One region of the Pseudoflavonifractor sp. An176 genome, then DNA from elsewhere that is predicted to be linked to it. Evidence: predicted binding sites of a transcription regulator. Region 1 holds the regulator's gene; each other region holds the start of a gene.
The links. The regulator HrcA, encoded in region 1, represses chaperone genes, less so after heat shock. The targets are predictions, from matches to a motif close to TGTTAGCACTCNNNNNNNNNGAGTGCTAACA.

Region 1 (7,010 bases):
CATACTGCCGCTTCCCAAAGATGATGGAGGAATACTCCAGGGTTTCGCTTCCGATGTCTCCGTGGAGCTTCAACAGGCCATGGCGCTCTCCCTGCCGCAACTGGTCTTGCAGCTCCTGGCGGTTGGGCAAAATCACCGTGTCAAACTTAGCCCCTTGCAGTTCATACACCGTCTCCAGCACCCGGTCAAAGTTAGTGGTCACCGCAGGCATCCCCGGAAACAGCATAGGCAGCAGCCAGACGCTCTGATGGGGCAACTTCTCCCTGTGCTCTTGGATTTTGGCGGCGGAAAAAAGCTCCAGCAGATGGTCTGCCATTCCTTTCTTTCCCCAGTAATCTTCCAGAGCCTGCGCCGCCTTTAGTAGTTTTGCGTTTCCCCCCTCTATTTTAGCTACAATAGCCTTTTTTTTCTTTGATACTGCCACCTGTTCCGCCAGCTCTTTCAGAGCCTCGGGCCATAAGGGATAGCAGGGCACGGACAGACCCGCCCCCACAAAGGGAATCAGTTTGCCACAATCCTGTTTGATATGCTTGTAAACCATTGGATTATCGGGATAGCAGTTCATAATTTGTGTAAATGTGATGGCTGCCATGGCTCGATTTCCTCCTGTCTGTACCGTCTATTTCATCCATTTTACACCATGGCCATCCCATCTGCAAGATTTGACAAAAAAGAAGGCGGAAGGTCCTGCAACAGACCTTCCGCATTTCATTTTATGTTTTTTATTTCTTCTTCCGCTTCTTCTCAAAGAAGTCCCGCACCGGAGTGGCCGGAGCGGGGGACCCTTCCCCCATGGTGCGGGCGTACTCCTTCAGAGCGTCCCGCTGCTCATTGGTGAGGTTGGTGGGCACCTGTACTTTGATGAGCAGGTACTGGTCGCCCCGGCCCCGTCCGTGGACGTTGGGCACACCCTTGCCCCGCAGGCGGATGGTGGTGCCGGGCTGGGTCCCGGCGGGCAAGTTGTACTTGACCTTGCCGTCGATGGTATCAATCTGCAGCTCGGCGCCCAGAGCGGCCTGAGTGAAGCTCACCTTCTGCTCCAGGTACAGGTCGTACCCGTCTCGTTGGAAGCGGGGATCGGGAATCACCGAGATGTTCACCAGCAGGTCCCCGGCGGGTCCGCCGTTGAGGCCCTCGTTGCCCTGGCCCCGCATGGAGATGGACTGGCCATCGTCGATGCCGGCGGGAATCTTCACCTTGATCTTGCGAGGGCGGCGCACCTGGCCGTCTCCATGACAGTCGGGACAGGGCTGGTGGATGATCTTACCGGTGCCCCGGCACTTGGAACAGGGGGCGGTGGTGGTGAAGGCGAAGCCGCCCGCTCCACGCTGGATGCGCACCTGGCCGGTGCCGTGGCAGTCGGGGCAGATCTCCGCGGTGGTGCCGCTGGCACAGCCCGAGCCGTGGCAGGTGGTGCAGTTTTCGGTGCGGTTGAGGCTGATCTCCTTCTCCACGCCCCGCATGGCCTCCTCAAAGGTGATGGTCATGTTCACCCGCAGAGAAGCGCCCCGCTTGGGGGCGTTGGGGTTGGCCTGGCGCTGACCGCCGCCAAACCCGCCAAAGCCGCCGCCGAAGAAGGAGCCGAAGATGTCGCCCAGGTCCACGTCGCCCATGTCGAACCCACCGAAGCCGCCGCCTCCAAAGCCGCCCGCTCCGAAGTTGGGGTCTACCCCGGCGTGACCGAACTGGTCATACTTGGCCCGCTTGTCCTTGTCAGACAGCACCTCATAGGCCTCGTTGACCTCCTTGAACTTCGTCTCCGCCTCTGCATTGCCCGGGTTCAGGTCGGGGTGATACTGCTTGGCCAGCTTGCGGTAGGCCTTTTTCAATTCATCGTCCGAGGCGGTCTTGGACACGCCCAGGACCTCATAATAGTCACGTTTTTGTTCTGCCATTGTATGTCGTCACCTCACTGGGCAGGATAAATAAACCTGCCACAAGCGGGGTGGTTTGATGCACCCCGCTTGTGAAACCCGGTCTTGTTCTTACTTGTTGTTGTCGTCCACGACCTCGTAGTCGGCGTCCACCACATTGTCGTCGCCGCCGTTGTTGGTGGCGCCAGTGGCACCGCCAGCAGCGCCGCCCATGTCGGGGCCGGGCTGAGCACCAGCCTGGCTGTACAGCTTCTCGCTGACGGCGTAGAAGGCCTTAGTCAGACCCTCGGTGGCGTTCTTGATGGCCTGGGTGTCGGTGCCCTTCAGGGCCTCCTTGACCTTGTTCAGCTCACCCTCGATGTTGGCCTTGTCGCCAGCATCCAGCTTGTCGCCCATCTCCTCCAGGGTCTTCTCGGTCTGGTAGACCATCTGGTCGGCCTGGTTGCGGGTGTCCACTTCCTCCTTGCGGCGGGCGTCCTCAGCAGCGAACTGCTCGGCCTCCCGCACGGCCTTCTCCACGTCCTCCTTGGACATGTTGGTGGAGGAGGTGATGGTGATGTTCTGCTCCTTGCCGGTGCCCATATCCTTGGCGGTGACGTTGACGATGCCGTTGGCGTCGATGTCGAAGGTCACCTCGATCTGAGGCACACCGCGGCGGGCGGGAGCGATGCCGTCCAGGTGGAAGCGGCCCAGAGTCTTGTTGTACTGCGCCATCTCACGCTCACCCTGGAGCACGTGGACCTCCACGGAGGTCTGGTTGTCAGCGGCGGTGGTGAAGATCTGGCTCTTCTTGGCGGGGATGGTGGTGTTGCGCTCGATGAGCTTGGTCATCACGCCGCCCATGGTCTCAATGCCCAGGGACAGAGGAGTGACGTCCAGCAGCAGCAGGCCCTTGACGTCGCCCACCAGCACGCCGCCCTGGATGGCAGCGCCCATGGCCACGCACTCGTCGGGGTTGATGCCCTTGAAGCCCTCCAGGCCGGTGATCTTCTTCACGGCCTCCTGGACAGCGGGGATACGGCTGGAGCCGCCCACCAGCAGCACCTTGTGCAGGTCGCTGGACTTCAGACCGGCATCGTTCATGGCCTGGCGCACGGGGCCGGTGGTGGCCTCCACCAGGTGAGCGGTCAGCTCATTGAACTTGGCACGGGTCAGAGTCAGCTCCAGGTGCTTGGGGCCGGTGGCGTCAGCGGTGATATAGGGCAGGTTGATGGAGGTGGAAGTCACGCCGGACAGCTCGATCTTGGCCTTCTCGGCGGCCTCCTTCAGGCGCTGCATGGCGACCTTGTCGCCGGTGAGGTCGATGCCCTCGGCCTTCTTGAACTCAGCGGCCATCCAGTCCATGACACACTTATCGAAGTCGTCGCCGCCCAGACGGTTGTTACCAGCGGTGGCCAGCACCTCGATGACGCCGTCGCCGACCTCCAGCACGGACACGTCGAAGGTGCCGCCGCCCAGGTCGTAGACCATAATCTTCTGGTCGCTCTCCTTATCCACACCGTAGGCCAGAGCGGCGGCGGTGGGCTCGTTGATGATACGCTTGACCTCCAGGCCGGCGATCTTACCGGCGTCCTTGGTGGCCTGACGCTGAGCGTCAGTGAAGTAAGCGGGGACGGTGATGACGGCCTCGGAGACGGTCTGGCCCAGGTAAGCCTCGGCGTCCGCCTTCAGCTTCTGGAGGATCATGGCGCTGATCTCCTGGGGCGTGTACTTCTTGCCGTCCACGTCCACCTTGTAGTCGGAACCCATCTCACGCTTGATGGAGATCACGGTGCGGTCGGGGTTGGTGATGGCCTGGCGCTTAGCCACCTGGCCCACCATGCGCTCGCCGTCCTTGGAGAAGGCCACCACAGAGGGAGTGGTGCGGTTACCTTCGGCGTTGGGGATGACGACGGCCTCGCCGCCCTCCATGACGGACACACAAGAGTTAGTCGTACCAAGGTCGATACCAATAATCTTAGACATAATAATTCCTCCTAAATATATGGCAAATATGTTTTTACAAAGGGTAATATATGAATCAGTTGGCCACTTTTACCATGGCAAACCGAATGACCTTATCCCCGCAGGTAAAGCCCTGCTGGAACACTTCCACCACCGTGTTCTCCCCGGCGGCGTCGTCCTCCACATGCATCACGGCATTGTGGCGGTTGGGGTCGAAGGTCTCGCCCAAAGCGGGAATCAGCTCCACACCCAGGCTACTGAGGGCATCCTGAAGACCCTTCATGGTCATCTCCACGCCCTTGGCGTAGGCCTCGTCGGTGGTCTGCTGCTTCAAAGCCCGCTCCAGGTTGTCGTACACCGGAAGGAAGGCGGCCACGGTCTGGGCCTTGGCATTGGTCCAGGCGCTCTCCTTCTCCTTGGCGGTGCGCTTGCGGTAGTTGTCGTACTCGGCGGCCAGGCGCAGGTATTTCTCCTCGGCCTGGGCCAACTGATCATCCGCCTTGGGCGCTCCGGTCTCCGGCTGGTCGGCCTTTGGGGCCTCGGGCTGGGTGTCGGGCTGCGGCTCTTCCACCAGCTCCTCTTTCTCCACCTGGGGCTCCAGGTTTTCCTTGTTCACGTTTTTCTCATCCATGGGGTACTATTCCTCCTTTTCGCCAATGGCTGGGGGAAGTCCGCCCTGCCCTCCAAAGAGCTTGGACAGGCCGTCTGCCACGTAGGACAGCTTGGCGGCCACCTTGGCGTAGTCCATGCGGGTGGGCCCCACCACACCGATGACGCCTTTCATGCCGTCTCCGATGTCGTAGCTGGCCAGCACCACGCTGGTATCCTTTAATTCATCGGCCACGTTCTCGGGCCCAATGAGGATTTTGGTGTTGTCTTCACTGAGGGCGGGCAGGTCCAGCACGTTGGCCAGGGACTGCTCCTCATTGAGGTAGCTCATGAGCTTCTGGGCTTTGTCCACGTCCCGGTACTCCGGGTGGTCTAAAATGTGGCTGGCTCCGGCGGTGTACACCGGGCCGTGCTCCAGGGCGTCCAGCACCTCCATGGCAAAGGACACCACCAGGGAGATGAGGCCGTAGGCACTGCCAGCCGCGTGTTCCGCCACCCGCATCAGTTCGGGAGTCAGCTCCTCCAGGCTCTTGCCCACAAAGGAGGCGTTGAGCAGGGTGGTGAGCATTTGCAGCTGGGGCTGGGACAGGTCGGTGGGCAGGCGGATGAGCTTGTTTTTCACCACGTTACTGTCCGTCATCACCACCACGATGAACGAGTTGGTGTCCACCATGATGAGGTCATAGCGTCGGATGGTGGTGCGCCGCCGCTCCCCCGCCAAGGCAAAGGCGGGATAGTTGGTCAGCTGGGACACCATGCGCCCGGCCTGGTCAATGACCTTGTCCAGCTCCTGCATTTTCAAATGCAGGGCATCGTTGATCTGCTTCGTCTCCTCCAGGCTCAGCCGCTGTTCCTCCATCAGCTCGTTGACGTACAGCCGATACCCCTTGGGGGACGGCACCCGTCCGGCGGAGGTGTGGGGCTGCTCCAGATACCCCATCTCGGTGAGGTCGGAGAGTTCATTTCGAATGGTGGCGGAGGATACCTTTAAATCCGCCAGTTCCAAAATTGCCTTGGAGCCCACCGGCTCGGCGGTGCGGATATAGCTTTCCACCACAGCCCGTAAAATTTTCTTTTTTCGTTCTGTCAGGTCCAAGCGGCATCCTCCTGTTCTCTCGTATTAGCACTCACTATCCCCGAGTGCTAAAGATACTGTACCACCACCCCCGTGAATTGTCAATAGTTCAGTTGTAAATTAAATGTGAATGGAAATGGGGGATAAAACACACAGGGTTTTTTGCAGTATTCCCGGCCGATTGCTAACAATTCCCGGAAGAGCGGGGTAATTTCACATTTGAGTCTTTTCATCAGCGGCCATTCGTAGTAAAATATGTATATCTATGTCTATGTTCACCTAGGAGGTCAACCGCTATGGAGCTTTTCACCGCTGCCACCGCCACGTCCTCCGCCTCTCCCAACCTGTTTGAGCGAATACAGCAGGGTTGGGACAGCGCGGTCACCGGGGTTGGCTGGTTCTTCACCAATCTCTCCCCCGCCTTTGTGTTTGCACTGATGGGGATGGCCATTGTGGTGGCCTTTTTCGTTTACTATTGGTACTGCCTCAAGCCCCGGGCCAACTCCCTGGAGTGGATTGCCATGTCCGAGGCCCAGTCCCGGCGCAAGTCCATGAGTCTCACCCTGCCCTACACCCCCATGGAGCGGTGCGACTGGATTCCCCTGATGTTGGTGACGGTGATCTACGCCATCACCGCCTTCTTCCAGCTGGGCAGTATGTCCGCCCCGGAGTCCTACGTGAAGTTCCAGCAGGGGGACTCCTACACCTTCTCCTTCTCCCAGCCGGTGAAGGTAGATGAGATCTCCTTCTACACCTCTCTGGGCACTGGCACCTACCGTCTGGAGTACACCAACAACGGCTCGGACTGGAAGTGGGTGGACCTGGACCAGAACTACGCCACCTTATTTAAATGGGAGACGGTGGACTTAAACCAGATTCCCGAGGGCATGGACGTGCCCCCGGTGACCCTGGAGGCCACCACCTTCCGCATCACCGCTACCACCGCTGACCGGACAGAAGGCGTGTGGCTGGCCGAGCTGGCCCTGTGGAGTGACGGCGAGCCTCTCATCCCCGACCATGTGGACGTGGGGGCCGAGGCCCTGTTTGACGAGCCGGAGGAGTGGACCACCAAGCAGACCTATAGGAACTCCTCCTACTTTGACGAGATCTACCACCCCCGCACCGCTCTGGAGCATCTGAACAACATCTATCCCTATGAGGTCTCCCACCCGCCCCTGGGCAAGCTCATCATGTCCATTGGCATCGCCCTCTTCGGCATGGTGCCCTTTGGCTGGCGGTTTATGGGGACCCTGTTCGGGGTGCTCATGCTGCCCATTCTCTATGTGTTCCTGAAAAACTTCTTTGGCAAGACCCCGGTGGCCTTCTGCGGCACCTGTCTCTTCGCCTTTGACTTCATGCACCTGGTACAGACCCGTATCGGCACCATAGACACCTACGGGGTGTTCTTCATCCTGGTGTCCTACTACTTTATGTACCGCTGGCTGTGCTGCCCCGTGGGCTCTTCCCTGCGGAAAACCGCTGTGCCCCTGTTCCTGTGCGGACTGTTC
Region 2 (7,010 bases), on a different contig from region 1:
TGATAATACGCCAGACAAAATATAGTTTCCAACACCCGCACCAAAACCAGTGTAGATTTCAAAACCGTTATCAACTAACTTTTTTCCCAACGATGTAAGAAATTCCTCGGGAGGGCTTAGCTTAGATGTATGAAGAACTTTTGGATAAAAAGATCCATAGTTTGATAGGTCGTCTGGGTTGATTCCACCTGATATAAATACGTTATTGGAAATATATTTGTTATATAAATATTGCAGCATTAACGTTATTTGTTCAAAATCATCCACCAATATGGTGAAAATTCCTGATTTTGCCATGTCGTCTATGCGGAATTTCTGGTAGTTCCGGTCCTGTATATATTTGTCTACAGATTCCTCAGTTAGCTTATTTTGTTCGTTTAAATAATCCCAGAGTTGGACTTTTCGCATAAAGCAATAATGGGATGAAAGCAATTTGCTGTTGAGCATATTTTTTGACATACTAATAATTCTTTCTAAATTTGGATCATTGAAGCTAAAACCGATAAAAAGAAAGGTGCGGCGTATGAGTTCGACTGATAATAATTTTGTAAATAATGGACGCTTTTCATCGTACTCATGATAATCTTTTTTTGTTAGAACAACATCATCAGGATACTTTTTATCTCCATGCATTTTATAAACCACAACTTCACATCTAGGGTTATGGTATTTAAACGACTCCTGATTGACAACGGTATCAACTACTTTTCCACGGCGGACTAATTCACTCTCTATGATATCGTCATAATTAGTTGTCCAGTACTCACGAATAGGAAGTTTAGTTAGCCATTCAACATTCTTGTTGTTTTTTGGAACCTTAGAGAACTCATTAAATATAGTATTGTTTAATCCTTGGCGTCCATATTGATTATCATAATATTGCGCGAGTTCGGTTAAATCTACGTTTGTGTCCAGGCGCAACTGATTACGAATTGGCTCCAACAATTTCCTCCAATCGACATAGCCGGAGGCGACCGATAATCCAGCGCCAGCAAACACAGACACATAACCTAATTTCATTTTTTCTGCAAGATCATCAAGATGCTTTATGTTTTGTTCCATAATCTGAGTAAATGTATCTGCTTGTATTTTCTCTTTGTATCCCATATTCCACCTCGTGTATTTTCTACCATAAGCAAAATGTCTGATGAGTTATTGTACAAAATAAAAATGTTTATTTGTCGGCAATCTTGTGAGATGTATAAACATCCGAATAGCTGTGGCTTTGATGTATATAGTTGAGATAAAAAGATATACAATATATATTATATCGTAAAATATCATGATGGACAAGATGTTTTGCTTGAGAAGAACTAAAATATGGTTATTAGTAGTTGTAAATGCCTCCGCCTGATTCAGGCGGAGGCATAAGACTCATTGGTCCAGCCGTGGCAGACATAAGAGGGCGTTCCCGGACAGGTCGCTGAGGATGTAGTGGCCCTGGGTGGCGTAGAGTAGCCGGTCTCCGTATTGTATCACCTGGCTGCCCTGGGTGGTGAAGAGCGGGTTTCCATCCCGGTCCAACACCAGGGAGTTGGCGGCGATATTTTCAGCATGGCCACTATTATAAGTGAACAGGGAGGGGGTGTCGATGTCACCATAGGTGAGGAAGTAGGGGGTGAAGTCTTCGCCGGAGAGGAGAATATTTCCGTTCCAATCGGCGAGCCGGAAGGATTCGGGGGTGGTGTCATAGAACAGCAGCACCCGGTCTCCGTTTATGTCCACCCGGGTACAGTCCTCTCCCACATCAAACGTGTGGGAGTCCCCGTGGTCGGGGTAGATGGTGAGGGTGGTCCCCTCCAGCTGAAACCGGCCACCTACGAAATAGCCGCCTCCATCCGGGAAATCAGCGGGCTGAAAGTCGGCGGGGGCCTGGTGATATACCGTGCCGTCCCGCAGGTCCAGATAGACATCCAAGGTCGTTGTACTCTCATCGGTGGACCAGGCCATATAGGGCCAGTCCATGGTGGGGTAGAGGGTGGGGAGGCTCACGTTCTCACTGAGGTGGAAGGGGGATTGGGTGCCATCGGGCGACACCATCACCAAATCGCCTGTCTGGGAGATCATAAGGGCGCCCAGCTCATAGGAGCATAAGAGCCCCTGAAAGATCTGCCCCGTGTACCAGCTGCCGTCGGAGGCGGCCAGGCCCAGCTGGGTCTGGGTTTGGTCTTTGGTGGTCAGCAATAGCATGTCAGGAGAAGAGGTGCCCGTCCAGGGCATGGGTGTGCTCCTCAAATTCATGGCATCGTCGAACACCGGGTCGGTGACGATGACACCGTCTCGGGTGGCCAGTCCATACAGCCAGTTGCCCTCGGCATTGGTGTGGACACGGCCACCGATGTAGGGCACCAGGGAGCCGTACTCCTCCGAGGGGATGAGATGGTCGGTATAGCTCTCATAGCACCGCTGGGCATTGGGAGTGTCGATGGGCTCCAGCCTCTCCCAGTGGGTGGTGATGGCGTAGCCGGAACCGTCCTCTTCCTTCTGGCTTACAGAGGCACAGCCCTCCAGCAGTCGCTGTCCTTGGGTACTGAGTAGCCAGTGGTACAGGGCATAGGTGGGGGTGTCCGGGTCCTGCTGGGCAGACATAACCACATAGTAGGTGGTGCTCAGGGGGTAGGTGTGGTCACTGACGGTCTGGGCAGAGGGGGACACGCCGTTTACCTCCACCACCTTCAACCCCGGAACCTCCGCCAGGTCCTGGGTGTGGCGGTAGAGGGTGTAGCCGATGGCATTGGGGGAGTAGTCAAAACTCTTCTGCCCTTCCTCCATCCCAGTCATGTAGTCGGTGTAGTCCGTGGGGAATTCGGTCATCTCCTGTCCATCCATCACCAAGCGGTCCATCAGGGCCTGACTTCCGGTGTCGGTGAGACTTTGGAAGGGGAGAATCTCTGCATCCTCACCGCCTACCTCCTTCCAGTTGGTGATGGTTCCGGTATAGATGTCCCGGAGCTGGTCGATGGTGAGGGAATCCACCGGGTTGTCGGCGTGGACCACAAACACCAGTCCGTCGGTGGCCAGCTCCTCCATTTGAATGTCGCACCCCTCCTGTCCCAACTGGTCCAGAATCTCCTGCGGAGGGTCGGAGACCAGAAGCAGATTACTCTTTCCAGACTGGAGCCGTTGAAAGGCCTGGTCTGTGCCGGAGAAGTTGGTCAGGTTCAGGGGCATCAGGGGAAACTCATCCAGCATCACCCCGGCCAGACTTTGGGCCAGGGGGACGGTCTCGGCAGAGCCGTCCAGACGGGGAAAGTTCTCCCAGGTGAAGGTGAGGGGTTTTGGAGTAGGGGTGGGAGCGGGCGTGGCCTGGAGATTGAGAGACTTGCAGGCAGACAGGGAAAACAGCAGGGCTACGGAGAGTAGGGCGGCAGTGTTCCGGGGCTTCATAGGCACCTCCTTGGGAAACTTGATGGGTTATTACCTATACTATACCACACCTGGAGCATAAGAAAAGCCCCCGCCTCATAGGGAGGCAGGGGCTTTAAGAGGAGTAGAAGGTTACTTCATCAGGGAGCACACCAGCTGGGTGTAAGCGGCGGCATCCTCAATGGGCAGGCCTGCAATGAGCAGGGCCTGGTGGTAGAGCACCTGCACGTAGGTGGCGGCCTTCTCTTTGTCGCCGCTGTCCACAGCGGTGCGCAGAGCGGCAAAGGCGTCGGAGTTGGGGTTGAGCTCCAGCACGCGCTCCGCCTTCATCGTGCCGGCCTGGGCGCCCTCCATGCGGGAGAAATACTTCTCCATCTCCAGGGACATGGGGCCGTCGGCGGTCATGCACACAGGGGCGGACTTGAGGATCTTGGAGATGCGGGCCTCCTTGATCTTGTCCCCCAGGGTCTCCTTGACGAAGTCCAGCACAGCTTTGCTCTCTTCGGCCTGCTTCTCCTGCTGGGCCTTCTCCTCGTCGGTCTCAGGCAGGGCGTCGGGGTCGGACACGGACTTGATTTTCTTGCCGTCCACCTCGGCCAGAGCCTGCATGACAAACTCGTCCACCTCTTCGGTGAGGCAGAGAATCTCGAAGCCACGGTCGGCCACACGCTCCACCTGGGGCAGGGAGGCGGCTTGGGCGGCGGAGTCAGCGCAGACGTAGTAGATATACTCCTGGCCCTCCTTCATCCGCTCCACATACTCCGCCAGAGAGGTGAGCTTGTCCGAGGCGGTGGACCCGAACAGCAGCAGATCCCGCAGCAGGTCCTTCTTGGCTCCGTACTGGTCCACCACGCTGTACTTGAGCTGGCGGCCAAAGGCAGCCCAGAACTTCTCGTAGGTCTCCCGGTCGTCCTTCATCATCTTGGCCAGCTCGTTTTTGATCTTCTTCTCCAGAGCGGTGGCGATGATCTTCAGCTGACGAGTGTGCTGGAGCATCTCACGGGAGATGTTCAGAGAGAAGTCGGGGGAGTCCACCACGCCCTTGACGAAGCGGAAGCAGTCGGGGAGCAGATCGGCGCACTTGTCCATGATGAGCACGCCGGAGGAGTACAGCTGCAGCCCCTTCTCATACTCCCGGGTGTAGAAGTCAAAGGGAGTCTGGCCGGGGATGAACAGCAGGGCCTTGTAGGTGACGGTGCCTTCCGAGGAGGTGGTGATGGTGGCCAGGGGAGCCTGCCAGTCCATGAATTTCTCCTGATAGAAGCGGTCGTACTCCTCCTGCTCCACCTTGGAGCGGGGACGCTGCCACAGAGGCACCATGGAGTTGATGGTCTTCTCCTCCTGCACCGTCTCCCACTCGGGCTTGTAGTCCTCGGGGGCGTCGGCGGGCTTCTCCTTCATGCGGTAGTCCTCCACCACCATGCGGATGGGGTGGCGGATGTAGTCGGAGTACTTCTTGATGAGGCTCTGGAGATAGTTGCTGTCCAGATACTCGTCGTAGTTCTCCTCCTCGGTGTTGTCCTTGATGGTCATAATGACCTGGGTGCCCCAGCCCTCCATCTCACAGGGGGTGATGGTGTAGCCGTCCACGCCGGAGGACTCCCAGCGGTAGGCCTGCTGCTCACCAAAGCGGCGGGTGAGCACGGTGACCTGTTTGGCCACCATAAAGGCGGAGTAGAACCCCACGCCAAACTGGCCGATGATGTCGGCGGCGTTGTCCTTGCCCATCTCCTGCTTGAACTGCAGAGAGCCGCTGCGGGCGATGGTGCCCAGGTTGTTCTCCAGCTCCTCCTGGGTCATGCCGATGCCGTTATCGGTGACGGTGAGGGTGCGGTGCTCTTTGTCTGGTGTCACAGTGATGGTAAAGTCAGAAGGCTTTACATCAATGCTGCCATCGCTGAGGGCCAGATAGGCCAGCTTATCAATGGCGTCGCTGGCGTTGGAAATGATCTCACGCAGGAAGATCTCTTTGTGGGTATAAATGGAATTGATCATCAGGTCCATCAGCCGTTTGGACTCGGCTTGAAACTGTTTTTTCTCCATGAGTGGTACACCTCGAATTGCATGTTTTAGCACTCGTACTGATCGAGTGCTAACTGTACTATAATACTTACTCCCATGTTTTGCAAGGGGTGTAACAAAAAATTCACAAACTTTATCAGAATAGTAGCCCCTGAACGGGAGAGACTATGGGCAAAGAGGAGAAAATCCGGCAGAAACAAAATTTAGGTTGCCATGGGGTGGGGGCAATGCTATAATATATGCGCATTAAAGCAAAGTTGTACGTTCTATCCAAGGGATAGAATTCTTCCATATAGATAGCCCCCATTTCAGGGAGCGATTACCAACCCGGCCAGGCTGGGGACGCTATGAGGTGTCTTTTTTGAAAAAATATTTCATTCACGGCGGTAGACCGCTGTACGGCAAAGTCGAGATCAGCGGGGCCAAGAATGCCGCTGTCGGTATCATTCCCGCTGCTCTGTTGGTCAATGGCGTGTGCCGCATTGGCAACCTGCCTCAGATCAGCGATGTGACCTTGATGCTCAATATTCTCCAGGAACTGGGGGCCAACGTGCGCACCATCAACCGTTCTACGGTGGAGGTGGACTGCACCGCCATCCATAACAGCCCGGTGGCCTATGAGTCCGGGCGTAAAATCCGTGCCAGCTATTACCTGCTTGGCGCGCTTTTGGGGCGTTTTGGCCAGGCAGAAGTGCCTCTGCCCGGCGGCTGTGACTTTGGCGGCCGACCCATCGACCAGCACCTGAAGGGTCTGCGGGCCCTGGGGGCGGACGTGGAAGTGAAAAACGGCTTTATGTGCGCCAAGGTGCCCGACGGACGGCTCAAGGGCAGCCACATCTACCTGGACGTGGTCACCGTGGGCGCCACCATGAACGTGATGCTGGCCGCCACTCTGGCCGATGGGCTCACGGTCATCGAAAACGCCGCCAAGGAGCCTCACATCGTGGACCTGGCCAACTTCCTCAACTCCATGGGCGCTCAGATCACCGGCGCCGGCACCGATGTCATCAAGGTGCGGGGCGTGGAGCACCTCCACGGGGGCGAATACTCCATCATTCCCGACCAGATCGAGGCGGGCACCTATATGGCCGCTGTGGCCGCCGCAGGCGGTGAGGTGCGGGTGAATAACATCATCCCCAAGCACATGGAGTGCATCACCGCCAAGCTGCTGGAGATGGGCGTCGAGGTGGAAGAGGACGGCGATAGCCTCATTGTCCGCCGCAATGGCCCTCTGCACCGGGCCAACATCAAGACCATGCCCTATCCCGGCTTTCCCACCGACATGCAGCCCCAGATCGCCGCCGTCCTCTGTCTGGCAGAGGGCACCAGCGTCATCACCGAGGGCGTGTGGGATAACCGATTCCGCTATACCGAGGAGTTCCGCCGCATGGGCGCCAAGATTCAGGTGGACGGCAAGATCGCCATCATTGAGGGCGTGCCTCAGCTCATGGCCGCCCCGGTGGAGGCCTGTGACCTGCGGGCTGGCGCCGCTCTGGTGGTGGCTGCTCTGGCCGCTCAAGGCGTCTCTGAGGTGGGCAACATCCGCCATGTGGAGCGGGGCTACGAGGACATCGTGGCCAAACTCACCGGCATTGGGGCCCAGATCGAAGTGGTGGACCTGC
Region 3 (7,010 bases), on a different contig from region 1:
CCCCCATGTGATTCTCTCTTTCCTCCCCTTCGTGCTGGGCGCTCTGCTGCTCATGGACGGGGTGGGGAAGCTGCCCCTGATGCTGGCGGCCATCCAGGACCACGCTCCCGGCCTGGCCTTCTGCGTCATCTCCACCCTGGTGCCCCTCATCGTGGGCCTGGTACTCATCGTCAACCCCTTCCAGGCCGCCCAGATGGTCATCATGGTCTTTGGCATCGGCCTCATTGTGGACGGCATCGGCGACCTCATCACCGCTCTGTCCGCCCGTCATGCCTGATACCTGGAGGTCCCTTTTATGAAATACCACTCCCTGCTCCCCCGGGACCGGGCGGAGCGTCTGAATAAGCGGATTACCGAAGGCATGATGTCCGCTTTGAAAACCATCCACTCCGCCACCTCCCCCGACTCCATGGACCCCGCCGACCTGAACCGTCAGCGCAGAGGCCAGGAGGTGCTGGGGCGGCTGGCCTCTCCCCCCATCGGCTTTAGCTGGGAGCCCTTTACCCACCACCAGATGTCCATGGCTTGGGTGCGCCCCGAGCGGGGCCCCCAGCGGCGGCGGGTTATCCTCTACTGCCACGGCGGCGGCTACACCAGCGGCAATCTGGGCTACGCTCGGGTGCTGGCGGCCAAACTGTCCGCCGCCACCGGCTGTGAGACTCTGGCCTTCCAGTACCGTCTGGCCCCGGAACACCCCTACCCCGCCGCCTTAGAGGACGCCCTCACCGCCTGGGACTACCTGATGCACCTGGGGTATGGCGCCCGGGACGTCATTGTGGCGGGAGACTCCGCCGGGGGCAACCTGGCTTTGGAACTGACCTTGAAGCTGAAAGAGTCCGGGCGGTTCCTACCCGGGCGGCTGGTGCTCTTCTCCCCCTGGACCGACCTCACCGCCTCCGGGGCGTCCTACCAGAGCGCCCGGGAGCTAGACCCCATGCTCACCATGAACTACATCCAGGCGGTGCGCTCCGCCTACGCCCCTCAGACCGACTGGAGCGACCCGCACCTGTCCCCCCTGTTTGCCGATCTCCACGGCTTTCCCCCCACCCTTATCCACGTGGGAGAGCGGGAAATCCTCCGGGACGACTCCACTGCCCTGGCCCAAAAGCTGCGGGAGGCGGAGGTGCCCTGTGTCATCCGCACCTGGCCGGACATGTGGCACGTGTTCCAGATGTTCCCCCTGAAAAGCGCCAGCGAGGCCATGGAGCACGTGGCGGATTTTTTACAGCGTTACGATTAAATGCCCTTTCCATTTGGCAAGTTTTCCAACAAAGAAATAAGGAGAGTATCCTATTATGACGGATGCCCAGTTAAACTATCATCTTCGATATTGTGGTAAAGGTTTTTTTGTGGAATTTTTTCCAAATTTAAATTCTATTCTATGGACAGACTCAACCCAAGTTCATGCAGCCACAGAGGAAATCTTCCATAAGCTGATAACAAAACAGCGGCCCGATGGGCGGCCATACACACTCAGTGGGCTAGCCGCTCGCATGTCTCATTGCCGCTACATCTTTTTAGAACAACAGCAGTGGGCCGCTTTGCGCAATATTACTCACTCTAAAGTTACACCCAAACAAAGACAGCTAGCTCACACATATCTTAGTCTAATTCCTTCACATACTTGTTAAGATCAAAAATGCGTCTATATCAAATGCAGGCCCCCCAACTTCCCACCAGCCCAAATGGCTAGGGGAATCCTGGAGCGCCTGCATTTTTATCTATTTAACTGCAGTTAATCCCGCCGCCCACTCTGTTGCGGAAACCTCCCAGGCCCTCGCCCAGGCTCTGGAGCTGTGGCCGTACAACCAGTACACCGCCCTGTGGCAGGTGGCAGTCCACAACCGGGACGCCCAGGAGGCCCTCACCCGGTTGGAGCAGATGCTGGAGACCCTGGAGCAGCCCTGGCAGCTGGGGGACACGGTGCTGTACCGCCGCATGGCCCCCCAGGCCAAGGAGTTCCAGCCCGGGGAGCTGCGGGCCCTTCTGCTGGGCCAGCTGGAGCAGGACCCGGACCTCAGTTGGCTGCGGGACCACCCCCGGGCCCAGGCCCTTCTCCAACGCGTTCATCCATGAGGAAACCCCCGGCGGCTCCGTGCTTGAGCCGCCGGGGGTCTTGTGTTTTAGAAGTGGAATCTCCGCCGCACCTCCCGGCGCAAATCCGGCCGATACCGGATAATCAGCAGAGGCACCATGAGGGTCACCCCCACCACCGCCACCACCAGGGACCACATGGGCCGATAGCCGCCCAAAAACAGGTCAATGCACAGCTCCAGCCACAGCATCAGCACCACGCAGCTGCCCAGCACCAGCATACACCGGCTCAAAATGGACCGCAGGGGGAGGATATACCACAAAAACAGGATGACCACCGAGCACCCCCACCAGATGGGCAGGGCCAGCCGTCCCAGCCAGCTGCCCCCATGCACCGCCATAGCGATGACCCAGAGGAAGCCCGCCACCGCCAGCAGGTCCAGCCCCACCAGGAAGATGGAGTGCAACGAGCGCAGCAGCAGCGGGAGCACCGTCCACACCCACAGCATGGCGCAGGCCCCCGCCACAATGGCGGACCAGGGCATCCCCCGCCACCAAAACAGCAGGTTGAGCACCACACAGCACAGGCCCACCACCCCGTACAGAGCGGAGAGCAGCACCGCCACCTCTCTGTGATTTACCGGCTCCACCTCCCGCCGCTCCACGGGGAAGTTGGGGGGAATGGTGGTGTCCACCGGGCACACCGGATTGACCACCGGGGTCTGGCACAGGGGACAGCGGGCGGCGTCCTTGTCCAGCTCCACCCCGCAGTTGACACAGTATGACATGGCCTGTCTTCACTCCCTTCGATTGGATGTAATCTTCACGTGGAGCCCATCCTGCACCAGCGTGCGGAAGAAGTCCCGCTCCACGTCCGTCTCCTTCACCGTCCCGGCAAAGGTGATCTCCATCATGTCTCCGTAGCTGATGGAGGCGCAGTTTACCCGGGGGGTGTAGGACTGGCCCAGCACCACCTCCATGTGCTGGATGTGGGGCTCCATCTCTTTGGGCACCCGGAACGCCCCAGGGTTAGTATACGTGGTGGAATAGGGGCGGTTGCCCGCCAGACGGTACCCCAAATCCACGGCAAAGTTCTTCACCGGTACCGGAATGAGCTGGAGGGGCAAAAACCGCTGGAGAAACACGTTGCGGGTGATGACTCCCTGCATCTCCTGGCGGGTGATGTGCAGCCGCATATGGTGATGCACCTGGGAGATGATCTCCTCCAAGGTGTAGTCCCCCAGCTCCGGGTCAATGGAGGGGCGCACCGTGAGAATAAAATTGCGCATGGTGCGGGTGGGAAAATAGGGGCGCAGGTTGATGGGGATGGCCAGAGCCACTGGCAGCTCCCGCCGCCGCCCCTCCCGGCGCTGGCGGGCCAGAATGGACTGGATGAGCACAGCGGCCAGATACTCGGTGATGGAGGCCCCATGGCCCTTGGCCACCTGGTGCAGAGCCTGCACCGACACAAAGCCCATGGTGACGTTGAGGGTGTAGAAGGGCTCTGGGGTTCCGGTACAGGGGTAGGCCTTGGGCTCGGACTTGCCCAGCCGCACCCGGGACCGGGCGTACCGGGCGTAGGCGTCCTCCCACTCCTGGGGGTCCGGGGCCTCGTCCACGTCCAGAATCCCCTCCTCATTGGGGATCTCCTCCCCCATCTCCCGTAAGTACACCGCCAACAGGGTCTTAAACAGCACCAGCGCCCCGCCGCCGTCGGCCAGGGCGTGGAACACCTCCATGGAAATGCGGTGGCGGTAGTAGAAAAACCGGATGAGCTGGTCCTTGTTCTGAAAATACACCGGCTGACAGGGGTTTTGAATGTCCGGCTGCAAAAAAGGCCCGGGGGTGTCGTCCGGCTCGAAGTAGTACCAGAATACCCCCTTGCGGATTTTCACATGGAAGCCGGGGAACCGGGGCATGGTGCGGTCGATGGCCCGCTGGAGGGCCTGGGGGTCCACCTCCTGGGTCATGACGGCGGAGAAGCGGTACACCGCCGAATAGGTGCCGCTCTGGATGGCAGAGTACATCATGGCGGCGTTATCCAGCTGAAACCAGCCCTTGTCCTGTCCTCTCCGCCTAACCATACTCCACCCCCCTTTCGTTTGTTTTATTATAATACGCCCTTTTGACCGTGGCAATACCGCAAAACCTGCCGACTGCGTTGACACCCACCCGCTCCGCCTGTTACAATGGCCTCACAGGCGGCTCCTACGCCGTCAATTCCTCTCAAGGGGGTTTTTACAAATGGGACTCATCAATAAACTGGGCGGCTCCATGCTGCAAGGGATGGCTGGCAACCTCAACGAGGTCTCCCCCGAGGCCCTGAACCAGGAGTTTGGCATGTATCTCATGGACGGCGAGACCATCGCCATGGGCTTCCGGCTCATCCGGGACGTGGTGATCTTCACCGACAAGCGCATCATCGACTTTGACAAGCAGGGCGCCACCGGCGTGAAAATGCGGGTGGACTCCATCAACCTGAGCACCATCATCCACGTCTCTGCGGAGACGGCGGGCTTTGGCGCCGACGACAGCGAGATCAATGTCCACTACATCGCCTCCCCCTACTTCAAGTGCAGCGGCGGCGTGGAAGTGGCGGAAAAGAAGTTCGAGTTCCCCAAGAAATACAACATCCAGCCCCTGTACAAGTACTTGCAGGAGATCGCCTATCACAACCACGAGACCCTGAACCACTAAACAGCAAAAAACACCCCGGAGAACTTCGTTCTCCGGGGTGTTCTGCACTTTCTGAGGTTTAGCCGATGGCAATGGTGGTGCTTCTGGGCAGCTCCTTCTTCACATGCTTGGGCATGGACAGCTTGAGGATACCGTCCTCATACTTGGCGGAGATGTCCTGGGGCTCCACATCTCCCACGTAGAAGCTGCGGCTGCAGGCGCCTACATACCGCTCCTGGCGGATGTACTTGCCCTTCTTGTCTTCCTCGTCCTTATCCAGACCCTTGGCGGCCTGGATGGTCAGATAGCCGTCCTTCAGGTCCACCTGGATTTCGTCCTTCTTGAACCCGGGCAGATCCACGTCCAGCTCATAGCTGTTCTCGGTCTCCCGCACGTCGGTCTTCATCAAGTTCTTGGCGTGCTTGCCGTACAGAGGGTTGCGGCCGTTCCACACGGGGAACATCCCAAAGTCATCACCAAAGAAATCATCAAACAAATTCTCACCAAAAATGCTGGGCAACATAAGTCATTCCTCCATTCGTTGCATTCATTGATGCCCTGCGGGAGAAGCTCTTTCGAGCCCCTCTTTTTGGAACAATTATGTTATAACACCGTCAATTGGCACTGTCAAGGCGAGAGTACTAATGTTTACATGTTATGTGATGTTTGTTCATAAAATATGCGATTTCTCCCGGTGGGCTCACCGCACTCTCCCATTCGCTCAAAAAAGCACGGCCAGCTGGCCGTGCTTTTTCGTTCGGAATTAGCTGCGGCGCTTACGGCTCACATAGGCCACACCCGCCAGCAGGCTCACCGAACCCAGGAGCGTGGCCACGTACACCATCATCTGGGCGGGGTCGCCAGTCTGAGGTACACGGTCGGGCTTCTGGGTAGCCTGGGGCTTGTCGGTGGCCTCAGGCTCCTGAGACGTTTCGGGCTGATCCGAGGGCTGTGTCTCCCCCTGGGCAGTGAGGCCTTCCATGGCGCTCTGGAGCGCAGCCACAGCGGCGTCCACCGTCTTCTGGTCCTCCTCGGACAGAGTGGCGTCGGCCATCACCGCCTGGGCATTGGCCAGAGCCGAGCGGAAGGTGGCCACGGACTGGGCGGTGTAGCCGGTGAGGTCCATGCCCTCAGCCTTACCGATGAGGCCTTCCAGGATGTCCTTGTTGGCCTTGAAACGCTGGGCCAAAATGGCGTCCAGCAGGGCGTCGGTGGCGTTGTCCACGTCCTCCTGCATGGCGTCGCCGCTGGCGGCCACGTTCTTGGCCGCTGCCAAAGCGTCCACCAGCTGCTGCCAGTTGGTCTCCACGTACTTGTCGGCCTGGTCCATCATGGCCTCAGCGCGCTGGATGACCAGGTTGAGCATGGTCTTGTCGCCCTGAGTCAGGCCCAGCCCCCAAATCCCATTGAGCAGGTTGTCCCAAGCGGTATTCACCTGGTCCTGCGTGGCGTTCTTATCTTCCATTACGGCCTTGGCCTCAGTGAGAGCCTTCTCAAAGGCAGCCTTGGCGGAGTCGGTGACACCAATGGTGTCCAGACCCTCGGCGTAAGCGATGGTCTTCTCCAGCAGGGTCTTGTTCACCTCGCTGGGCTCAGGCGCCTCCACCAGGGCCTCCATGGCCTGGGTCAGAGCCATCACCGCAGCGTCCACCTCCGCCTGAGTGGCCTGGGCATTGTCCAGCACCGCCTGAGCCGCTTCCATGGCCTTCTCCACCCCTGCAAAGCTGTCGGCGGTGTAGTCCTCAGCCTGGAGGGCACGGGCCTGGGCCAAGGTCTGCTCCAGCTGGGTCTTGTCCACCACCTGGGCAGGCACCTTCACCACCGCAAAGGCGTGGGCGGGAAGGTTGACCACCGGCACACTGCCCAGCTCCACAGTCTCGGTTTCCACGTGTACCTTGTCCGGGTCCTCCGGGGTGTTCTCGTCTGCAATGCCATCGGTGGCCAGGTACTGGACCTCCACCGACCGCCCAGCCAGGTCCATGCCCGGAATCTCCAGCTGAATGTTGTAGTCGTTGAGGCGATCCACGTTCACCATGGCCAGATAGACATTGCCCTGGTCATCCTTGCTGGCCAGTACCGACACCGCTGTGACGTTGTTCTGGGTCTTGGGGGAGTCCATCTGGGTGCTAACCACATGGTCGCCAAATCCGGAATTGAGCATTTGGAACACATGGGCAGAGGGGGTGGAGAAGTAGGTAAACTCACCCTCTCCGGTGGTGGTACTCGCTCCCTCCTGGGGCACCACCTGAATTACCGCCTGCTGGGTGGGGCCCAGGGAGTCGGCCTCATCCTGATACCAG

Region 2: a site for HrcA is predicted at 5,434-5,464, ahead of htpG (molecular chaperone HtpG). Genes of this name have one in related genera too.
Region 3: a site for HrcA is predicted at 5,327-5,357, ahead of B5F12_RS03960 (Hsp20/alpha crystallin family protein). Genes of this name have one in related genera too.

Annotation. Positions count from the first base shown of each region.
Region 1 is NZ_NFKO01000044.1:2,145-9,154, forward strand. Features, by position in the region: partial or broken gene B5F12_RS10970 (SIR2 family protein) at 1-592, opposite strand, end outside; gene dnaJ (molecular chaperone DnaJ) at 723-1,895, opposite strand; gene dnaK (molecular chaperone DnaK) at 1,986-3,839, opposite strand; gene grpE (nucleotide exchange factor GrpE) at 3,895-4,449, opposite strand; gene hrcA (heat-inducible transcriptional repressor HrcA) at 4,456-5,523, opposite strand; gene B5F12_RS10995 (glycosyltransferase family 39 protein) at 5,799-7,010, shown strand, end outside.
Region 2 is NZ_NFKO01000005.1:22,976-29,985, reverse strand. Features, by position in the region: gene B5F12_RS04315 (SIR2 family protein) at 1-1,107, opposite strand, end outside; gene B5F12_RS04310 (substrate-binding domain-containing protein) at 1,375-3,387, opposite strand; gene htpG (molecular chaperone HtpG) at 3,499-5,409, opposite strand; gene B5F12_RS04300 (UDP-N-acetylglucosamine 1-carboxyvinyltransferase) at 5,750-7,010, shown strand, end outside.
Region 3 is NZ_NFKO01000004.1:98,106-105,115, forward strand. Features, by position in the region: gene B5F12_RS03930 (DUF308 domain-containing protein) at 1-277, shown strand, start outside; gene B5F12_RS03935 (alpha/beta hydrolase) at 296-1,240, shown strand; gene B5F12_RS03940 (hypothetical protein) at 1,831-2,076, shown strand; gene B5F12_RS03945 (DUF6320 domain-containing protein) at 2,124-2,822, opposite strand; gene B5F12_RS03950 (hypothetical protein) at 2,832-4,118, opposite strand; gene B5F12_RS03955 (PH domain-containing protein) at 4,279-4,731, shown strand; gene B5F12_RS03960 (Hsp20/alpha crystallin family protein) at 4,790-5,233, opposite strand; gene B5F12_RS03965 (LamG-like jellyroll fold domain-containing protein) at 5,474-7,010, opposite strand, start outside.